Telluria mixta: one gene and its partner. The protein of the gene in region 2 interacts with the protein of the main gene of each other region in a pairwise test. Links are inferred from orthologs where the notes say so. Each region holds a gene or a part of one and is shown on either strand. Other genes may lie near its edges.

The links.
Region 1: the proteins of P0M04_RS15505 (region 2) and P0M04_RS10965 interact in binary tests that used the Escherichia coli proteins (3 or more experiments, as listed by UniProt). The link is inferred for Telluria mixta from one-to-one orthologs.

Annotation. Positions count from the first base shown.
Region 1 is NZ_CP119520.1:2,462,124-2,471,235, forward strand. The notes cover bases 3,606-6,477. They hold P0M04_RS10965 (succinylglutamate desuccinylase), read left to right. Parts: upstream 3,606-4,484; coding sequence 4,485-5,471; downstream 5,472-6,477. Other genes in these bases: P0M04_RS10960 (NAD-glutamate dehydrogenase domain-containing protein), read left to right, coding at 3,606-4,481; P0M04_RS10970 (NADH:flavin oxidoreductase/NADH oxidase), read left to right, coding at 5,533-6,477. Outside these bases: more of P0M04_RS10960, read left to right, coding at 1-3,605; more of P0M04_RS10970, read left to right, coding at 6,478-6,648; P0M04_RS10975 (head GIN domain-containing protein), read left to right, coding at 6,767-7,633; P0M04_RS10980 (globin domain-containing protein), read right to left, coding at 7,663-8,856; P0M04_RS10985 (RrF2 family transcriptional regulator), read right to left, coding at 8,942-9,112. UniProt on the Escherichia coli protein: Transforms N(2)-succinylglutamate into succinate and glutamate.
Region 2 is NZ_CP119520.1:3,479,716-3,488,851, reverse strand. The notes cover bases 1,023-3,918. They hold P0M04_RS15505 (TetR family transcriptional regulator), read right to left. Parts: upstream 2,835-3,918; coding sequence 2,211-2,834; downstream 1,023-2,210. Other genes in these bases: P0M04_RS15500 (efflux RND transporter periplasmic adaptor subunit), read left to right, coding at 2,992-3,918; P0M04_RS15510 (PAAR domain-containing protein), read left to right, coding at 1,921-2,199; P0M04_RS15515 (hypothetical protein), read left to right, coding at 1,023-1,559. Outside these bases: P0M04_RS15520 (hypothetical protein), read left to right, coding at 1-783; more of P0M04_RS15515, read left to right, coding at 780-1,022; more of P0M04_RS15500, read left to right, coding at 3,919-4,212; P0M04_RS15495 (efflux RND transporter permease subunit), read left to right, coding at 4,242-7,397; P0M04_RS15490 (efflux transporter outer membrane subunit), read left to right, coding at 7,406-8,821; P0M04_RS15485 (zinc-binding metallopeptidase family protein), read left to right, coding at 9,039-9,136.

The DNA of each region.
Region 1 (9,112 bases), 1.0 Mb from region 2 along the record:
TGAACGAGGACATGCCCTACCTCGTCGACTCGTTCGTGATGGCGCTGCGCCGCCAGCGCGTCGTCGCGTCGGGCGTGCTGAATACGGTGCTGCCCGTGCGCCGCGACGATGCCGGCCGCGTGGTCGCCGTCGGCGAGACCGGCGCGCCGCTGGAATCCTACGTCCTGTGCCTGCTGGCGGAAGACCTGCCGCAGGACGAACTCTCCGAACTCGTCGCGCGCATCCAGATGGTCGCGCGCGACGCCGCCATCGTGCACCGCGACGCCGTCGCCATGGCCGACCGCATGACTGCCGTCGCCGCCGCGGCCAGCGCGCAAGGCACCCCGGGCGGTCAGGAAGTCGCCGCCTTCCTCGACTGGGCCAAGAACGAAGGCTTCGAACCGTTCGGCTACGCCTATTACTTCGTGAAGCCGGGCGTGCGCGAGCTGGAACGCGACATCCCGAGCCGCATCGGCGTGCTGCAGGACACCACGCATCCCGTCTACGGCACCTGCCTGCAGAACATCCCGGGCGACTTCGAGATCCTGTCCAAGCGCGACGAGACGCTGTCGATCGTGAAGGCCGACGTGGCCGGCACCCTGCACCGCGACCAGCCGCTGGACTTCATCGGCGTGCGCGACACCGACACGCAGGGCAATACCATCGGCGAGCACTGCTTCGTCGGCCTGTTCACCCGCGCCGCCACGTCGACGCCGCTGGCGCGCCTGCCGTTCGCGCGCGGCCGCGTGGCGAAAGTGCTGTCCATCGCCGGCGTGCGCCAGGAAGGCTTCCGCGCCGAGAAATTCCTCGAGATCCTGGAATCGCTGCCGCGTACGGAAGCGCTGGAAGCGGAGCCGGACTGGCTCGCCCAGGTGTGCAGCTCCGTCGTCTCGCTGTACAAGCAGCCGCGCGCGAAAGTCTTCGCCCGCCGCGACGTGTACCAGCGCCACCTGAACGTCCTCGTCTACCTGCCGCGCGAGCGCTACAGCGCCGCCGTCGTCGCCGCGCTGGCGCAGGCGCTGAAGGACAGCTCGGGCGCCGTCGACGTGCGCACGCAGACCCTCGTCGCCGACGGTCCGCTGGCCCGCGTCTACCTGATCGCCCAGGCCGCGCGCTATCCGCTCGACCTGGAAACCGACATCCAGAAACCGCTGCTGTCCGTGCTGGACGGCTGGCATGACCGCTACACGGCGCTGACCGACACGGTGGAAGACGTCCCGACCCGCAACGCGCTGCGCAAGATCCTGCCCACGCTGCCCGTGAACTACGTGGCCGCGACGGCACCGGAAATCGCTTTCCGCGACGTGAACGCGATCATCGCGAACGGCGAGCAAGGCCACGTGTCCGTCCGCATCGAGACGGATGAAGCGGGCGTCACGTCGCTGCGCCTGTATTCCACGAATACGATGCCGTCGCTGTCGCGCATCCTGCCGGCGCTGCAGAACGCCGGCGTCGCCATCGACCGTGAGCAGAGCTTCTGGATCGACACGGCCGACGGCACCCGCCGCTACATCACGAGTCTGATCGTCGACGCGGATTCCGCCGCCAAGCTGGCGAAACCCGGCGTCGCCGACGTGGCGGACGAGCTGTTCGCCGCACTGTTCAACGACGAAGCGGAAGACGGCCGCCTGAACGGCCTCACGATCGAAGGCGGCCTGTCGATGCGCGAAGTGCAGCTCGTGCGCGCCTACATCAGCTACTGGCGCCAGGCCGGCAGCAAGTTCTCGACCCGCTACATGGCCGAGACGCTGCGCCCGCGCGCGAGCCTCGTCAAGGAACTGGTGGAAGGTTTCGCGCTGCGCTTCGACCCGAAACGCAGCGCCGAAGAACGTGCCGAGGGCGACGCCAAGCTGGCCGCGCTGAAGGCCGGTCTCGCCAAGGTCAACCACGCCGACACCGAGGAAATCATGGCCGCACTGGTCGACCTCGTGATGGCGACGGTGCGCACCAACTATTATCAAAACGACGGCGAGAAGATCATCTTCAAGCTCGACACGAGCCACCTGGCGCTCGTGCCGGAACCGCGTCCGTTCCGCGAGATCTACGTGTTCTCGCGCCGCTTCGAAGGCGTGCACCTGCGCGGCGGCCCGGTCGCCCGCGGCGGCCTGCGCTGGTCGGACCGCATGGAAGACTACCGCACCGAAGTGCTGGGCCTTGTGAAGGCGCAGATGGTCAAGAACGCCGTCATCGTGCCGGCCGGTTCGAAGGGCGGTTTCGTCTGCAAGCAGATGCCGAAGGATGCGGCGCGTGACGTCGTGGCGGCCGAAGGCGAAGCCGTCTACCGCCTGTTCATCGCGAGCCTGCTGGAAGTGACGGACAACCGCGTGCGCGGCGAGATCGTGCCCCCTAACGACACCGTGCGCTACGACCAGGACGACCCGTACCTCGTGGTCGCCGCCGACAAGGGCACCGCGACGTTCTCCGACATCGCCAACAGCATCGCCGTCTCGCGCGGCTTCTGGCTGGGCGACGCGTTCGCATCGGGCGGTTCGAACGGCTACGATCACAAGAAGATGGGCATCACGGCGAAGGGCGCGTTCGAAGCCGTCAAGCGTCACTTCTACGAGATGGGCCATGACATGAGCACGACCCCGGTGACGATGGTCGGCGTGGGCGACATGTCGGGCGACGTGTTCGGCAACGGCGTGCTGCTGTCGCGCCAGCTGAAAGTGCTGGCCGCGTTCGACCACCGCCACATCTTCCTCGACCCGAATCCGGACGTCGTCGTGTCGTTCAACGAGCGCAAGCGCATGTTCGCGTTGCCTCGTAGTTCCTGGGAGGACTACGACAAGGACCTGATCTCGGAAGGTGGCGGCGTGTTCCCGCGTACGGCCCGCCATATCGAGCTGTCGCCGCAGGTGCGCGACGCGCTGGCCATCGAAGAGACGTCGCTGACGCCTGAAGAACTGATGCACCGCATCCTGCTGGCGCCGGTCGACCTGTTCTACAACGGCGGCATCGGCACCTACATCAAGGCCTCCACGGAGACCCACGCGCAGGTGAAAGACCGCGCCAACGACAACATCCGCGTCAACGGCAACGAGCTGCGCGTAAAAGTCGTGGCGGAAGGCGGCAACCTGGGCGCCACGCAGGCCGGCCGTATCGAATTCGCGCTGGCCGGCGGCCGCATCTTCACGGATGCGATCGACAACTCGGCCGGCGTGGACTGCTCCGACCACGAAGTCAACGTCAAGATCTGGCTCGACACCGAAGTCAACGCGGGCCAGCTGGACGAGGGCGAACGCAACCGCCTGCTGACCGAGATGACGGGCGATATCGAGAAGCTGGTCCTGCGCGACAACACGCTGCAGACGCACCTGCTGGTGCGCGAGGCACAGGCGCAAACGAACAGCGCGGTCGTCGACGGCTACGCTGCCCTGATCGCGAGCCTGGAGGTGGAAGGCGCCGTGTCGCGCGAGCTGGAACAGCTGCCGGGCGAGACGGAACTGCAGCGCCGCAAGGCGCTCGGCCTGGGCCTCACGACGCCGGAACTGGCCGTCGTCGTCGCCAACGTCAAGAACCGCTTCAAGCGCGTCCTCGCCGCGCTGCCACTGACGGAACAGCCGTGGGCCGAGACCATCCTGCGCCCGTATTTCCCGGCGCAGCTGGTCGCCACGCGCGATCCGCTGGCACACCCGCTGGCCAACGCGATCCTCGCGACCGTGCTGGCCAACGAATCGGTCAACCGCTGCGGTCCGCTGATGCTGCGCGACCTGGCGCTGGAACACCGCATCGACGACGCCGAAGTCGTCAAAGCGTGGGGCCAGGCCTGGGCCGCGCTGCACCTGGCGCCCGTGTTCGAGGCACTGGACCATGACGCGCTGGTCGTGCCGCGCGACGTGTCGCAGACCGTCGACGTCCGCACCCGCGTGATGCTGCGCACCGTGATCGAAGGCGTGCTGTCGCTGCCGGCGGAACAAGCCGGTGCCGGCGGCATGGAAGAGCTGTCGAACCTGTTCGCCCAGCCGGAACAACTGCGCCAGCTGATGCCGGCGAAATCGGAAGCGGACAGCCACGCCGGCCTGTCGTCGTCGTTCGTGCAGGCGTGGAAGGCCGTCGATACGGTCGAATCGCTGGCCGCGTTCCTGTTCGCGGCCGTCTCCGTCCAGCGTCCGCAAGGCATGTCGCTGGCCGAGTTCCTGCGGGTCGGCATGCTCCTGCGCGAGCAGGCGGGCATCGACACCCTGGAGCGCGGCCTCAAGCTGCCGGCCACCAGCAAGTCGCAGGAACAGCTGCGCAACTACGCGCTGCAGGCCCTGCGCCGCACGCAGCAACGCCTGTTGACGGAAGTGCTGGCGGCAAGCCGCTCCACATCCGACATGCAGTCGGCCGTGCGCGAGCTGACCGCGGCGATGGGGCTGTCGGCCGGCTACGTCCAGCCGACGGACCTGGAGCAGGCGATGCTGGCCGTGTGGTCGCTGTCGGAAGGCTCGAGCCCGGACCGCATCGCATCGGGCACCGCGGCGTCCACCGTCGCCACCACCGTCGCGAACGTGGCGTAAGCGATGGCGGCCACCTTACCGAAGGAAATCCGGGCGCTGGCCGAAGGCGACTTCGGCGAGGTAGCCGCCCGCTTCGCGCAAGCCGGCTTCACGGTCGGCCAGCCTGCGAAGGGTGTGCTGACCGTGAAGACGGCGACACCAATGCCGGAGCGTCCCGCCGTGCTGCTGTCGGTGGGCGTGCACGGCGACGAGACGGGGCCGATCGAGATGGTGGCCTACGCCATCGAGGCCCTGTCGCGCACGCCGGGCGAGCTCGCGGTGGACCTGATGCTCTGCGTCGGGAACATCGACGCCATCGCGGCCGGCAAGCGCTTCATCGACGCGGACCTGAACCGCATGTTCCGCGACCAGCGCGGAGATCTCGCCGGCACCTTCGAAGCAGGCCGCGCGGACACGCTGATCGCAGCCACGGCTGCATTCTTCGAAAGCAGCGGTCCACGCCGCTGGCACCTCGACCTGCACACGGCGATCCGCGGCTCGCGTTATCCGCGCTTCGCCATCGTGCCGGAACTGATCGCGGAGACTCCCCGCCGCGAGCTGATCGAATGGCTGGGCCTCGGCGGCATCGAAGCCGTCATCATGAACCCGGCGTCGGCCGGCACGTACAGTTGGTGGACGGCCGAGCGGCACGGGGCCGCGGGCACGACCGTCGAACTGGGGCGCATCGGCACGCTGGGGCAGAACGATCTGTCGCAGTTCGCGGCCATGGCCTCGGCCCTGGACGGTCTGCTGCGCGGGCAGGCGCAGGCGGGCGGCAACCAGCCCATCGTGTTCGACACGGCCCAGTCGATCACCAAGCTGTCCGATGCGTTCACCATGAGCTTCGGACGCGATACCGAAAACTTCACGCCGTTGAAAAAGGGCGAGGTGATCGCGCGCGACGGTGATACCGTTTATACCGTTCAGCACGACGAGGAGTGCGTCGTGTTTCCGAATCCCGATGTGCGCGTGGGGTTGCGGGCAGGGATCATGGTGGTGCGCGCCGGCTGAAAGCGCGTTTTTCTCATGCGCGCTAGACTATCCCTTTGACCGCAAAGGGGAGTGTGTACCCATGAGCAAGCTGTTTTCTCCGATCCGGCTCGGCCCGCTCGAGCTGGCCAACCGGATCGCCATCGCGCCGATGTGCCAATACTCCGCCGACCGTGGCTACGCCACCGACTGGCACATGATCCACCTCGGCCACCTCGCGCTGTCCGGTGCCGGCCTGCTCATCATCGAAGCGACCGCCGTGACGGAGGAGGGGCGCATCACCTATGCCGACCTGGGCCTCTGGTCCGACGAGCACGCGGCCGCGCTGGAGCCCGTTGTCAATGCGATGCGCAAGCATGCACCCATCAAGATCGCCATCCAGCTCGCGCACGCGGGCCGCAAGGCGTCGAGCGAAGTGCCGTGGCATGGCGGCGCGAATCTTCCGGTGGACCATACGGACGGCTGGCAGACCGTGGCGCCGTCTGCGCTCCCGCATGCGGAGGGCGAGACCGTGCCGCTGGCGCTCGATGCGGCCGGCCTGCAGCGCGTGAAGGACGGTTTTGTCGCTGCCGCGCGCCGCGCCGATGCGCTGGGGCTGGACGCCATCGAACTGCACGGCGCCCACGGCTATCTGCTGCACCAGTTCCTGTCGCCGCTGTCGAATCGACGCGACGATCAATACGGCGGCTCGCTGCAGAACCGCATGCGCTTCCCGCTCGAGGTGTTCCAGGCCGTGCGCGAGGCCGTGTCGCCCGAGATGGTGGTCGGCATGCGCATCTCGGCCAGTGACTGGGTCGATGGCGGCTGGGACCTGGAACAGAGCCTCGTGCTGGCGCAGGAACTGGAGCGGCTCGGCTGCCAGTTCATCCACGTGTCGAGCGGCGGCGTGTCGCCGCACCAGAAGATCCCCGTCGGTCCGGGCTACCAGATCGAGTTCGCCGCGCGCATCAAAGCGAACACTCCCATGCCGACCATCGGCGTGGGCCTGATCACGGAAGCGAAGCAGGCCGAGACCATCGTGCAGACGGGCCAGGCCGACCTGGTGGCGCTGGCGCGCGCGATGCTGTACGACCCGCGCTGGCCGTGGCATGCGGCGGCGGAACTGGGTGCGACGGTCAGCGCGCCGCCGCAGTACTGGCGCTCGCAGCCGCACGAACACAAGCATCTGTTCGGCGATACGCGCCTGGGCCAGCGCTGACGGTCGTCGCGGAATTCCTCCGTTCGTTCCGCGTTTTACGCCGTCCGTCGCACGCAGGCGGACGGCACCGGATGCCCTTGCTACAGTGGCATGGTCAATAACAACAAGGCCATCCACCATGCGTACTTCACTCGCCATCGCCATCACCTGCGCCATCCTCGGCGGCTGCGCCATCATCGTCGCGCCGGGCGGCGAGGGCGACTACCAGGTCCGCACGCCATTCTCCAGCGATTCCATCGAAGGCAACGGCCTGCCGGCGCGCGACGAGCGCACGATCGCCACCGTGCCGGCGCTGGAGGTGAACGGCACGATCACGGTCGACGTGCGCGTGGGCCCGGCCACCTCGCTGGTCGTGGAGGCGGACAGCAACCTGCTGCCGTTCATCCGTACGGAGCTGCGCGGCGACCGCCTCGTCATCGAGAAGGAGCGTTCGTTCCGCACCAATAACCCTGTGCGCGTGACCTATACCGTGCCGCGGCTCGCCAGCGTGCGTCACGACGGGTCCGGTCACCTGTCCGTGCAGGACCTGAACGGCGGACCGCTGGTGGTGGAAGGGCGGGGATCGGGATCGGTGCTGCTGACGGGCCGCGTATCCAGCCTGGATGTCACGCAGAACGGCTCGGGCAGCATCGACGCGACGACCTTGCAGAGCGGCGGCGGCAACCTGTCCCTGAACGGGTCCGGACGCGTGGTCGCGGGCCGCATGCAGGGAGAACGCGTGACGGCGAACCTGAACGGCTCGGGCCAGCTGCGCGTGACGGGCGCGGTGAGCAGCCTGGCGGCACGCTCGAACGGTTCCGGCCACCTTGACCTGGCGGATCTCGTCAGCGAGCAGGCGGACCTGTCGTCGACGGGATCGGGCGGCATGACCGCGCACGTGCGCCAGTCGCTCGTCGCGCAGAACGGCGGCTCCGGCGGCATCCGCGTCTATGGCAACCCGTCGCAGCGGACCGTGAGCGGAAAGCTCATCCAGGTCGTGAATTAAAAAAGCCGGCGCGAAGGCCGGCTTTCTCGTTACAGCAGATGGTCGAGCAGCTCCGGCCCGAACACCTCGCGGTGCAGGCGGCCGGCCGGCACGCCCGCGTTCAGGAGGCCCAGCCACTGGGCCTGCATGAACTTGTGCGGACCGCACAGGTACACTTCGGCTTCTTCGCGCGGCCATGTCGGCAGCTTGGCCACGTCCATGCGGCCTTCGATGACGCCTGCAGCACCTCGTGCATCTTCGTGGAAGGTCACGACCGACAGGTTGGGCATCGCGGCCTGCAGCGCGTCGACTTCCACGCGCAGCGCGTGATGGCCGGCGTCGCGTGCGGCGTGCGCGAAGATCACGCGGCGCTGCGGATTCACCTGCGCCACGCGCTTCAGCGCGGACACCATCGGCGTGACACCCACGCCGGCCGACAGCAGCACGAGCGGCGCGTTGCCCTCCGTCTCCGGCAGGAATTCGCCGAACGGGTGCGACACCTGCAGCGTGCTGCCGACCTTCACGTTAGCGTGCAGCCAGTTCGACACTTCACCGGCTGGCGTGTCGGCCACGCCGTCCTCGCGCTTCACCGAGATGCGCAGGTTTTCGCCATTCGGCGCATCCGACAGGCTGTACTGGCGCAGCTGGTGACGGCCGCCCGGCAGGTCGACGGCGACGCTCACGTACTGGCCCGGCTTGAACGCGGGGACCGGCTTGCCGTCAGCAGGGACGAAACGGATCGACAGCACGTTGACGGATTCCGTCTTGACTTCTACGACGCGCATCGGACGGGTCTCGCCCGGCTGGATGCCGGCCGTGCTGTACAAATTCGCTTCCGCTTCGATCAGGAGCTTGGCGAGCGAGTTGTACGCTTCCTTCCAGGCGTCCAGCAGCGGTGCCGTGGCGGCGTCGCCCAGCGTCGTGGCGATGGATTCCAGCAGGTGCTTGCCGACGATCGGGTAGTGCTCGGCGCGGATGCCGACCGACACGTGCTTGTGCACGATGCGCTCGACGACGGGACCCAGCGCGCCCGGATTGCCGATGTTGGCCGCGTACGCGAACACTGCCGATGCCAGCGATTGCTGCTGCGCCCCACTGGCCTGGTTCCCCATGTTGAAGATGCGGGTCAGTTCAGGATGCGCGCCCAGCATGTTCGTGTAGAACAGCTTGGTGATCGTCAGGCCGTGCTGGCGCAGGACGGGGACGCTGGCATCGATGTAGGGGCGGGAAGCTTCCGAAATCATGGTGGTTCCTTTAATTATGCATTTAAAATGCAGATTTAAGATTCAAAAAAAGGCCCGCACGGCGGGCTTGCCATCAATACTAAAGTTACTCCTCACTCACCGGCTCGGGCAGGGCCATGGCGGTTTTCGCAGCCGCGCCATCCCAGAACATGCGGTGCATGCGCACGACCTGTTCGCCCGTGCTGCCGGCCGTGGCGTGGGCCAGCGTGTAGCGGTCCATCGCCTCGTAGAAGGCCCGCATGCCGGCGCGCAGCAT
Region 2 (9,136 bases):
CATTCTGGATTTTCCGACATAGACCCTAATCATATTGCCACCAGGAACTGGCTATGGGGGCAAGGGGCTGGGACAGGTGCATACATAAAGGATAATTGGGATTGGTTACGAGCCAGTTTGGACAGCCGGACAAGCCGAGGCTTTAAGCTAGTGAAAGCACAGGTGCACTATGTTGGCGGAAAGGTACGCTTCTATTTTTCTGGCTACAGCAACAGCAATATAGCGTTCGGCCGAGGTGGATTCGGCCCAAGTCACGATCGAATCATGACGATCTTTGCTGGCGCAGGAAAGACGACAAGTACATTTGGGTCGACTCTAAAAGGTGTTGCGGGATCATTCGAGAATACAGCATTAGTAAGCTTTATTTTTGGCACAGCAACCGCAATTGCCGAGTGGAAAGAAGATGCTCAAAAAGACGGCTACGACTTGGCAGCAGGATTGATCACCACAACAATTAAGACAATATTGGCTGCAGCAGTTACGACACTCGTCGTTGCCATAATCGTCTGGCTCGTAATGATTGCTTTGGGAGCAGCAATACCAGTTATTGCAGTCGGCGCTATAACAATTGGTGTAGGCTTTGTGGCAAACTACTTGATCGAATCGGCAGATAAACTCGCAGGTCGCGTGCTGTCTCATGATCAGTCGAACTCAGATGGTACGGCTTCTATTGTTGCACACTGGATGAGGGAAACTGGAAACTCAGCCATTCAAATGGTCCATCAAAACTGGAACTATTTAATGCACAAAATGGTAAACGACTACCAGGAGATTGTATTTTGAGGAACCTAGACTCCATTAATAGTTCAGCAAAAAGTACAAAGTTCATTTTTACGCTCTCCCTTATTGTTCCTCTTTTTATGGGATGCGGGGCTTGGGCTCTAGCTATTGGAGCGGCGCCTCAACAACCGCTCCATGAAAACCCCCTTGGGATCCTTGGCCTCAGCATCGCATCGATCTCGATTCTCGCATTTCCGATTCCATACATATTCCACTGGAACTGGGAGACGAAGTATTTCGGTGCCGGGATGCTTTCCCTAAGCAGTGGATCAATACTCGGCATCTACCCTATATTATGTATCGCACAGTACAGTTCACTCCCCGTATATTCGCTAATAATTTTCATTTTTCTCGAATGCATAATTACAATATTGTGGTGTCTACGATTCGTGAATATCTACAATTTCATTTACCGCAATGAAACCTTGTTCAATTGCATTTACGTTGAAGAGCCATCTGCCGTCTATTACTCACAACAAGCAGATAAAAATATTATCGAAAAATCACTTAAATTCGAACAGTTTCCGCAGCCGAAATACTTTGCAATTGCAAGCTTGCTTGCACTCTCTTTAATTCCTTTTGCGGCGCCGGCATCACAATATACTGGAGTACCTTTCATCCATATATTTTTAGCCATTTTCGCAACACCGTTAAATCTAATGTTTCTTGGATTGACCACGAAAGGATGGCTTGTATTTTATTATTATCCAATGAAGATAAAAAAGAAGACAAAAAAATTGGTTTATGTCGACATATCATCGCGACCAACCACCATTTGACGCAAAAAAAATACGGAATGGCACATCATTTCCAAAGGTCAACAATGATGCAAGAAGTAAAATTATGAGTTGACACGAGTTTTACCGTTAGGGAGATAGAAATATGAGAAATAACACTTGGACTGGCAACACATCTAGCCCGGGAGCCACTTGAAGGTTGTCGTGAAGCTTGCTTTAGTCGAGGTATTATTTTCTCTCTATTTGCAACCGCGCTCGCTTTGGGTGCAACCGACTCTTTCCGCTGCTCGGCAATCATCCGGAATATGTCGCTAGCCCGATATAAAATAGCCGGGAATTCGGCACATCGCTGCCCAGAATAGCGTTTGCAAACCGGATTGTCATCCCTGCGGAGGTGAATATCGTGCCATTGAAAATAATCACTGTCGGCGACAAAACCGACCATAGTGGCAAAGTGATCAGCGGTTCCCCGACCCACGACATTCAGGGACGCGCAATCGCCAGGCTCGGCGATCAGGTCGACTGCCCGCAGTTGTATCCCGGCGGTAAACCGCATGGCGTGAACAAGATCATTACCGCACACAAAACGTTGACCGTCGACGGTATGCCAGTGGCGGTCGAGGGCTGTACGACGGAATGCGGGTGCAAACTGCTCGGGAGCTTGTCGGCAACGGTCGGCTGAAGCTCCTGTCGCTAGCCGCGGCCGCTCCGCAACCCCTCCAGATACGGATCAATCACGCACTTCCCCAACGCCAGCAAATCAAAATCCTGCGGATCGAACATCCAGTTGCGGATCAGCCCATCGATCATCGTCCACAGCCCCAGCGCCACGCGGGACGCATCGATGTCGCGCGAAATGAGCCCTTTGTCGATGGCCAGGCGGATCCGGCGTTCGGCGCGCGCCATCCAGTTCGCCATATTATCCTTGCGCCGCTGACGCACCGCATCCATCTCCCCCACGAACTCCACCTTCAGCGTCGCGATCTCGAACACGCGGCGCGCGCCCGGATCGTTGACCGTCCGGTCCAGCACCGCCAGCATGTGATTGCGCAGGTCGACCAGCGGGTCGTCCGACTCCACCTGGTCCAGCACCTGCATCTCCGCCTCCAGCGGCAGGATCGCCCGCTCCATCATCGCGTTGAACAACGCGCCCTTGTCATCAAAGTGCCAATAAATGGCGCCGCGCGTCACACCGGCTGCGGTTGCGATATGCTGCAACGTTGTACGAGAAACACCCTGTTCAACGAACAATTTTTCGGCAGCATCCAAAATGCTGTCGCGGGTCGCTGCCGCCTCTTCCTTGGTTCTGCGGGCCATCCGCCATCTTCTCCGTTTTTATAGGTAAGAAACATTAAACATACACTCGTGATAGTATATCGGGGTTTTCCCAAAAGTCAGTAGTAAAACCGCCTGCCGTACCGAAGAAGTGTTGCAGGACGGTTTTATTCTTTTTTCCACAAGAAGGAAGCATTGAATGCGCTCTGCCAACTCCTCCTCCCTCACCCTGTCCAGGATCGCCGCGTGCACCGTGGTCGCCGTGGCCATGCTGTCGGCCTGCGGCTCCAAGGATAACGCCCAGGCCGGTCCGGGCCCCGCCGGCGCCAAGATGCCGCCTCCTCAGGTCGGCGTCATCACCACCAAGATCCAGTCGGTCGCACTTGAGACCGAACTGCCGGCCCGCGTCGAGGCGATCCGCACTGCCGAGGTACGCGCCCGCGTCAATGGCGTCGTGCTCAAGCGCCTGTTCACCGAGGGCAGCTTGGTCAAGCAGGGCCAGTCGCTGTTCCAGATCGATCCCGAGCCTTACCAGGCCCAGTTGAACGCCGCCCAGGCCGCACTCGGCCGCGCCCAGGCGAACCTGACGTCGACCGCCGCCACGGTCGAGCGCTACAAGCCGCTCGTCGAGGCGCAAGCCGTCAGCAAGCAGGAATTCACGAACGCCGTCGCCGCCCAGAAGCAGGCCGAGGCGGACGTCAACTCGGCCAAGGCCCAGGTGCGCATCGCCAAGATCAACGCCGACTACGCGAACGTGTACGCCCCGATCTCGGGCCGCATCGGCCGCGCGCTCGTGACGGAAGGCGCGCTCGTCTCCGCCACCGAAGCGACGCAGATGGCGCTGATCCAGCAGACCGACAACGTCTACCTGAACATCACCCAGTCCGCCGCCGAACTGCAGCGCCTGCGCAAGAACGCCGGCGACAAGGGCCTCGGGGGCAGCGTTCCCGTGACGGTCGTGGCGGACGATGGCACCGTGCTGCCGACGAAGGGCAAGCTGCTGTTCTCGGACATCACCGTCGACCCGACCAGCGGCCAGATCACCTTGCGCGCCCAAGCCGCGAACCCGGACAACGCCCTGCTGCCGGGCCAGTACGTGCGCGTGCGCCTGGCGCAGGCCGAGCTGCCGAACGGCATCCTCGTGCCGCAGCAGGCCGTCACCCGCGGCGGCCCGAACGGCGATACGCTGACGGTGATCGGCGCGGACAACAAGCCGACGCCGCGCACGGTGAAAATCGGTTCGCAGAACGGCGAGAACTGGGTCGTCACGGATGGCCTGAAGGAAGGCGAGCGCGTGATGGTGGACGGCTTCCAGAAGCTGCAGATGCTGCCGCCGGGTACGCCGGTGCAGCCGGTGCCGTGGACGCCGGTAGGCGCCCCGGCAGCCCCTGCAGCGCCGGCCACTGCGGCCCGCCAGTAAGCAGCAAGGCTAGATAAACAGGAACCACAATGGCACGTTTTTTTATTGACCGCCCCATTTTTGCCTGGGTGATCGCGCTGTTCATCATGGTGCTTGGCGGCGTCGCCATCAAGCAGCTGCCGATCGCGCAGTATCCCACCGTGGCGCCGCCGTCGATCGTCGTCAGCGTCGCCTACCCGGGCGCTTCCGCGCAAACGCTGGAAGATTCCGTCATCTCCGTCATCGAACGCGAGATGAACGGTGCCGAAGGCATGATCTATATGGAGTCGACCAGCCAGGCCAACGGCACCGGCTCCATCACGATCAGCTTCGAGACCGGCACCAATCCCGACCTGGCCCAGGTCGACGTCCAGAACCGCCTCGCGCGCGCGACCCCGCGCCTGCCGGCCGCGGTGACCCAGCAGGGCGTGCGCGTCGACAAGGCCCGCTCGAACTTCCTGCTGTTTACGATCCTCTCGTCCGACGACCCGACCTGGGACACCGTCGCGCTGGGCGACTACGCGTCGCGCAACGTGCTGCCGGAGATCCAGCGGATCAAGGGCGTCGGCCAGGCGCAGCTGTTCGGTACCGAAAAGGCGATGCGCATCTGGATCGACCCGGCGAAGCTGGTCGGCTTCAACCTGTCGCCGGACGACGTCAACACGGCGATCCGCCAGCAGAACGCCCAGGTGGCCTCCGGCACGATTGGCGACCTGCCCGTGGCCAAGGGCCAGCAGATCACCGCGACCGTCGTCGTCACGGGTCAGCTGGCCACCGTCGAGCAGTTCGGCAACATCGTGCTGCGCGCGAATCCGGACGGCTCCACCGTGCGTTTGAAAGACGTCGCCCGCATCGAGATCGGCGGCCAGGCCTACGCCACGTCGACGCGCCTGAACGGCAAGCCGTCGACCGGTATCGGCGTGCAGCTGTCGCCGACCGGTAACGCGCTGGAAACGGCGAAGCTGATCAAGGCACGCATGAATCAGCTGCAGAAGTACTTCCCGAAAGGGATGAAGTACTCGATCCCTTACGACAGCACGAAATTCATCCAGATCTCGATCAGCCAGGTGGTGGAAACCCTGATCGAAGCTGTGATCCTCGTGTTCATCGTGATGTACGTGTTCCTGCAGAACTTCCGCTACACGATCATCCCGACCATCGTCGTCCCGGTCGCCCTGCTGGGCTCCTTCGCGACCCTGCTCGCGATGGGCTTCTCGATCAACGTGCTGACGATGTTCGGCATGGTGCTCGTGATCGGTATCGTCGTCGACGATGCCATTGTGGTGGTGGAGAACGTCGAGCGCATCATGTCCGAAGAGGGCCTGCCTCCGCTGCAGGCGACGCGCAAGGCGATGGGCCAGATTTCCGGCGCCATCATTGGCGTGACGGTCGTGCTGATGTCCGTGTTCGTGCCGCTGGCGTTCTTCGCCGGCGCCGTGGGCAACATCTACCGCCAGTTCTCGATCGTGATGGTGTCGTCGATCGGCTTCTCGGCGTTCATGGCGCTGTCGCTGACGCCGGCACTGTGCGCGCACCTGCTGAAACCCGTGGAAGCCGGTCACCACATGGAGAAGAAAGGCTTCTTCGGCTGGTTCAACCGCACGTTCACGACGGGCGCCAAGCGCTACGAAGGCATCGTCGGCAAGCTCCTCAAGCGTTCCGGCCGCGCGCTGGTCGTGTTCGTCCTGCTGGTCGGTATCGTCGGCCTGATGTTCGCGCGCCTGCCGAACTCGTTCCTGCCGAACGAGGACCAGGGCTACATCATCGCCAACATCCAGCTGCCGCCTGGCGCCACCGCCGAGCGCACCAACGTCGTGCTGCACGCGATGGAAGACTATGTGCTGAAACAGCCGGAAGTGGCCGACATGGTCGCGGTGACGGGCTTCTCGTTCACGGGCCAGGGCCAGAACATGGGCCTCGCGTTCATTCCGCTGAAATCGTGGGACGACCGCAAGGGCAAGGGCCAGAGCGCCCAGGAACTGGCGATGCGCATCACGATGCACATGGGCGCGCTGCGCGACTCGTTCATCTTCGTCGTGAGCCCGCCACCGATCCCGGAACTGGGCCGCGGCACGGGCTTCTCGTTCCGCCTGCAGGACCGCGGCGGCAACGGCCATGCCGCCCTGCTCCAGGCACGTAACCAGCTGCTGGGCATGGCGATGCAGAGCAAGGTGCTGACGGGCATCCGTCCGGAAGGCCTGGAAGACGCGCCGCAACTGAAGCTGAACATCGACCGCGACAAGGCGCAGGCCCTGGGCGTGACGTTCGGCGCCATCAACACGGCGCTGTCGACGTCCCTCGGTTCCGCGTACGTGAACGACTTCCCGAACGCCGGCCGACTGCAGCGCGTGATCGTGCAGGCCGACTCGCCGCAGCGCATGCAGCCGGAAGACCTCCTGCGCATCAACGCCCTGAACACGAAGGGCCAGCCGGTGCCGCTGTCGGCGTTCGCGACGACGCAATGGATCACGGGTCCGATGCAGACGTCGCGCTACAACGGCTATTCGTCGATGAGCATCACGGGCGACGCCGCCGCGGGCTATTCGACCGGCCAGGCGCTGGACGAGATGCAGGCGCTGGCCGCCAAGCTGCCGGCCGGCTTCGCGTATGAATGGACGGGCCAGTCGCGCGAGGAGATCCTCGCCGGTTCGACCGTGTTCGTGCTGATCGGCTTCGCGCTGCTGGCCGTGTTCCTGGCCCTCGCCGCGCTGTACGAGAGCTGGTCGATCCCGGTCGCCGTGCTGCTCGTCGTGCCGCTGGGCGTCCTCGGTTCGCTGATGGCAGCGTCGATGCGCGGGCTGCAGAACGACGTGTACTTCAAGGTCGGCCTGATCACCATCATCGGCCTGGCCGCGAAGAACGCGATCCTGATCGTGGAATTCGCGAAGGACCTGCAGGCGCAGGGCAAGTCGCCGTTCGAAGCGGCGCTGGAGGCGGCCCACCTGCGCTTCCGTCCGATCATCATGACGTCGCTCGCGTTCATCCTCGGCGTGCTGCCGCTGGTGGTCGCCAGCGGTGCCGGCGCCGCGTCGCAGCGCGCGATCGGTACCGGCGTGATGGGCGGCATGCTGACGGCGACGGCACTGGGCGTGTTCTTCGTGCCCGTGTTCTTCGTCGTCATCCGCGGATTCTTCAGGGGCAGCGAACGCCAGCGCAAGAAGTACGCGCACGAAGAAGAAAACACTGTCATCGACTCGAAAATCTGATGAACAACATGAAACGACTCACTCCCCTGGCCCTGGCCCTCGTACTGGCCGGCTGCGTGAACCTGGCGCCCAAGTACGAGCGTCCGCAAGCGCCGGTCGCGGGTGCCTTCCCGACCGTGGAAGGCACCGTCGGCAGCGGCAACGCCGTCGCGAACGAGGCGCCCGCCGCCATCGCGTGGCAGCGCTTCTTCACCGACCCGCGCCTGCAGCAGCTGATCACGCTGTCCCTGGCCAACAACCGCGACCTGCGCGTTTCGATCCTCAACATCGAAGCGGCACGCGCGCAGTACCAGATCCAGCGCTCGAACCAGTTCCCGGCCATTAACGCCGGCATCACGGGCCAGCGCCAGACGACGGGCAAGGACCAGCCGATCAGCAGCGTGTACCAGGCCGGCCTGTCCGTGTCCGCGTTCGAGCTGGACTTCTTCAGCCGCGTGCGCAACCTGTCCGACGCCGCGCTGGCGCAATTCCTCGCCACCGAGGAGGCGCGCAAGACGGCCCAGATCAGCCTGATCGCCCAGGTCGCCAACACGTACCTGACGTTCCTCGCGGACGAGGAACTGCTCTCGCTGACGCAGCAGACCCTGAAGACGCGCGAGGAATCGCTGCGCCTGACCAACCTGCGCTTCGAGAACGGCGTCTCGTCCAAGCTCGACCTGCAGCAGGCCGTGTCGCTCGTCGAACAGGCGCGCACCACGCTGGCCCAGGCCCAGCGCCAGCGCGCGCAGGACCTGAATCTGCTCACGCTGCTGATCGGCCAGCCGATTCCGGACAACCTGCCGACCGGCGCCACGCTTGCGACGACGAACCTGCCGGACCTGCCGGCCGGGATGCCGTCCGACCTGCTGACCACCCGTCCGGACATCCGTTCGGCCGAGCAGCAGCTGGTCGCGGCCAACGCCAACATCGGCGCGGCGCGTGCGAACTACTTCCCGCGCATCACCTTGACGGGCAGCGCCGGCACGGCCAGTTCCGAGCTGTCGGGCCTGTTCAAGAGCGGTACGTTCGGCTGGACCTTCGCACCGCAGGCGATCCTGCCGCTGTTCGACTTCGGCCGCACCCGCGCCGGCGTCGAGGTCGCCCGTGCCCAGCGCGACATCGCCGTCGCGCAGTACGAACGGTCGATCCAGACGGCGTTCCGCGAAGTGGCGGACGCGCTGGCCGGCCAGGCCACGTACAGCGAGCAGCTGCGCGCCCAGCAGGCCGTGGCGGCCGCCGAGACGGACCGCTTCAACCTGTCCGACCTGCGCTACCGCAACGGCACCGCGAGCTACCTCGACCTGCTGGATGCCCAGCGCTCGCTGTTCACCGCGCAGCAGCAGGCCATCCAGGCCAATCTGCTGCGCCTGCAGAACCAGGTCACGCTGTACCGCGTGCTGGGCGGCGGCTGGAGCGAGCCGGGGCCGGCGACGGCAGCCCGCTGATCCTGTCGGCGCGGAATCATTTCCGCGCGCCATTGAGAACGACCCCGACCGGGGCCGGCCGCGATTTCGGTATCATGAAATCGCAGGCCGGCCCCGGTTTAACATTGCATGCACGGGCGGCCCCGGCAGCCGTCGCCGGACGGCGTCCGCCAGGACCGCAACGCGCGCCGAGCCCGGCCTGTCCGGCACGGTCGCCCCATGCGCCGCGCCCCACGCCATGCGACATTTTTTTCGTGCACACTGGAAAGCCATTGTCGCCATCGTCCTGCTCGTGCTGCTGGCGCTGGTGACCGTGAACCCCGGCACCGCCATGCC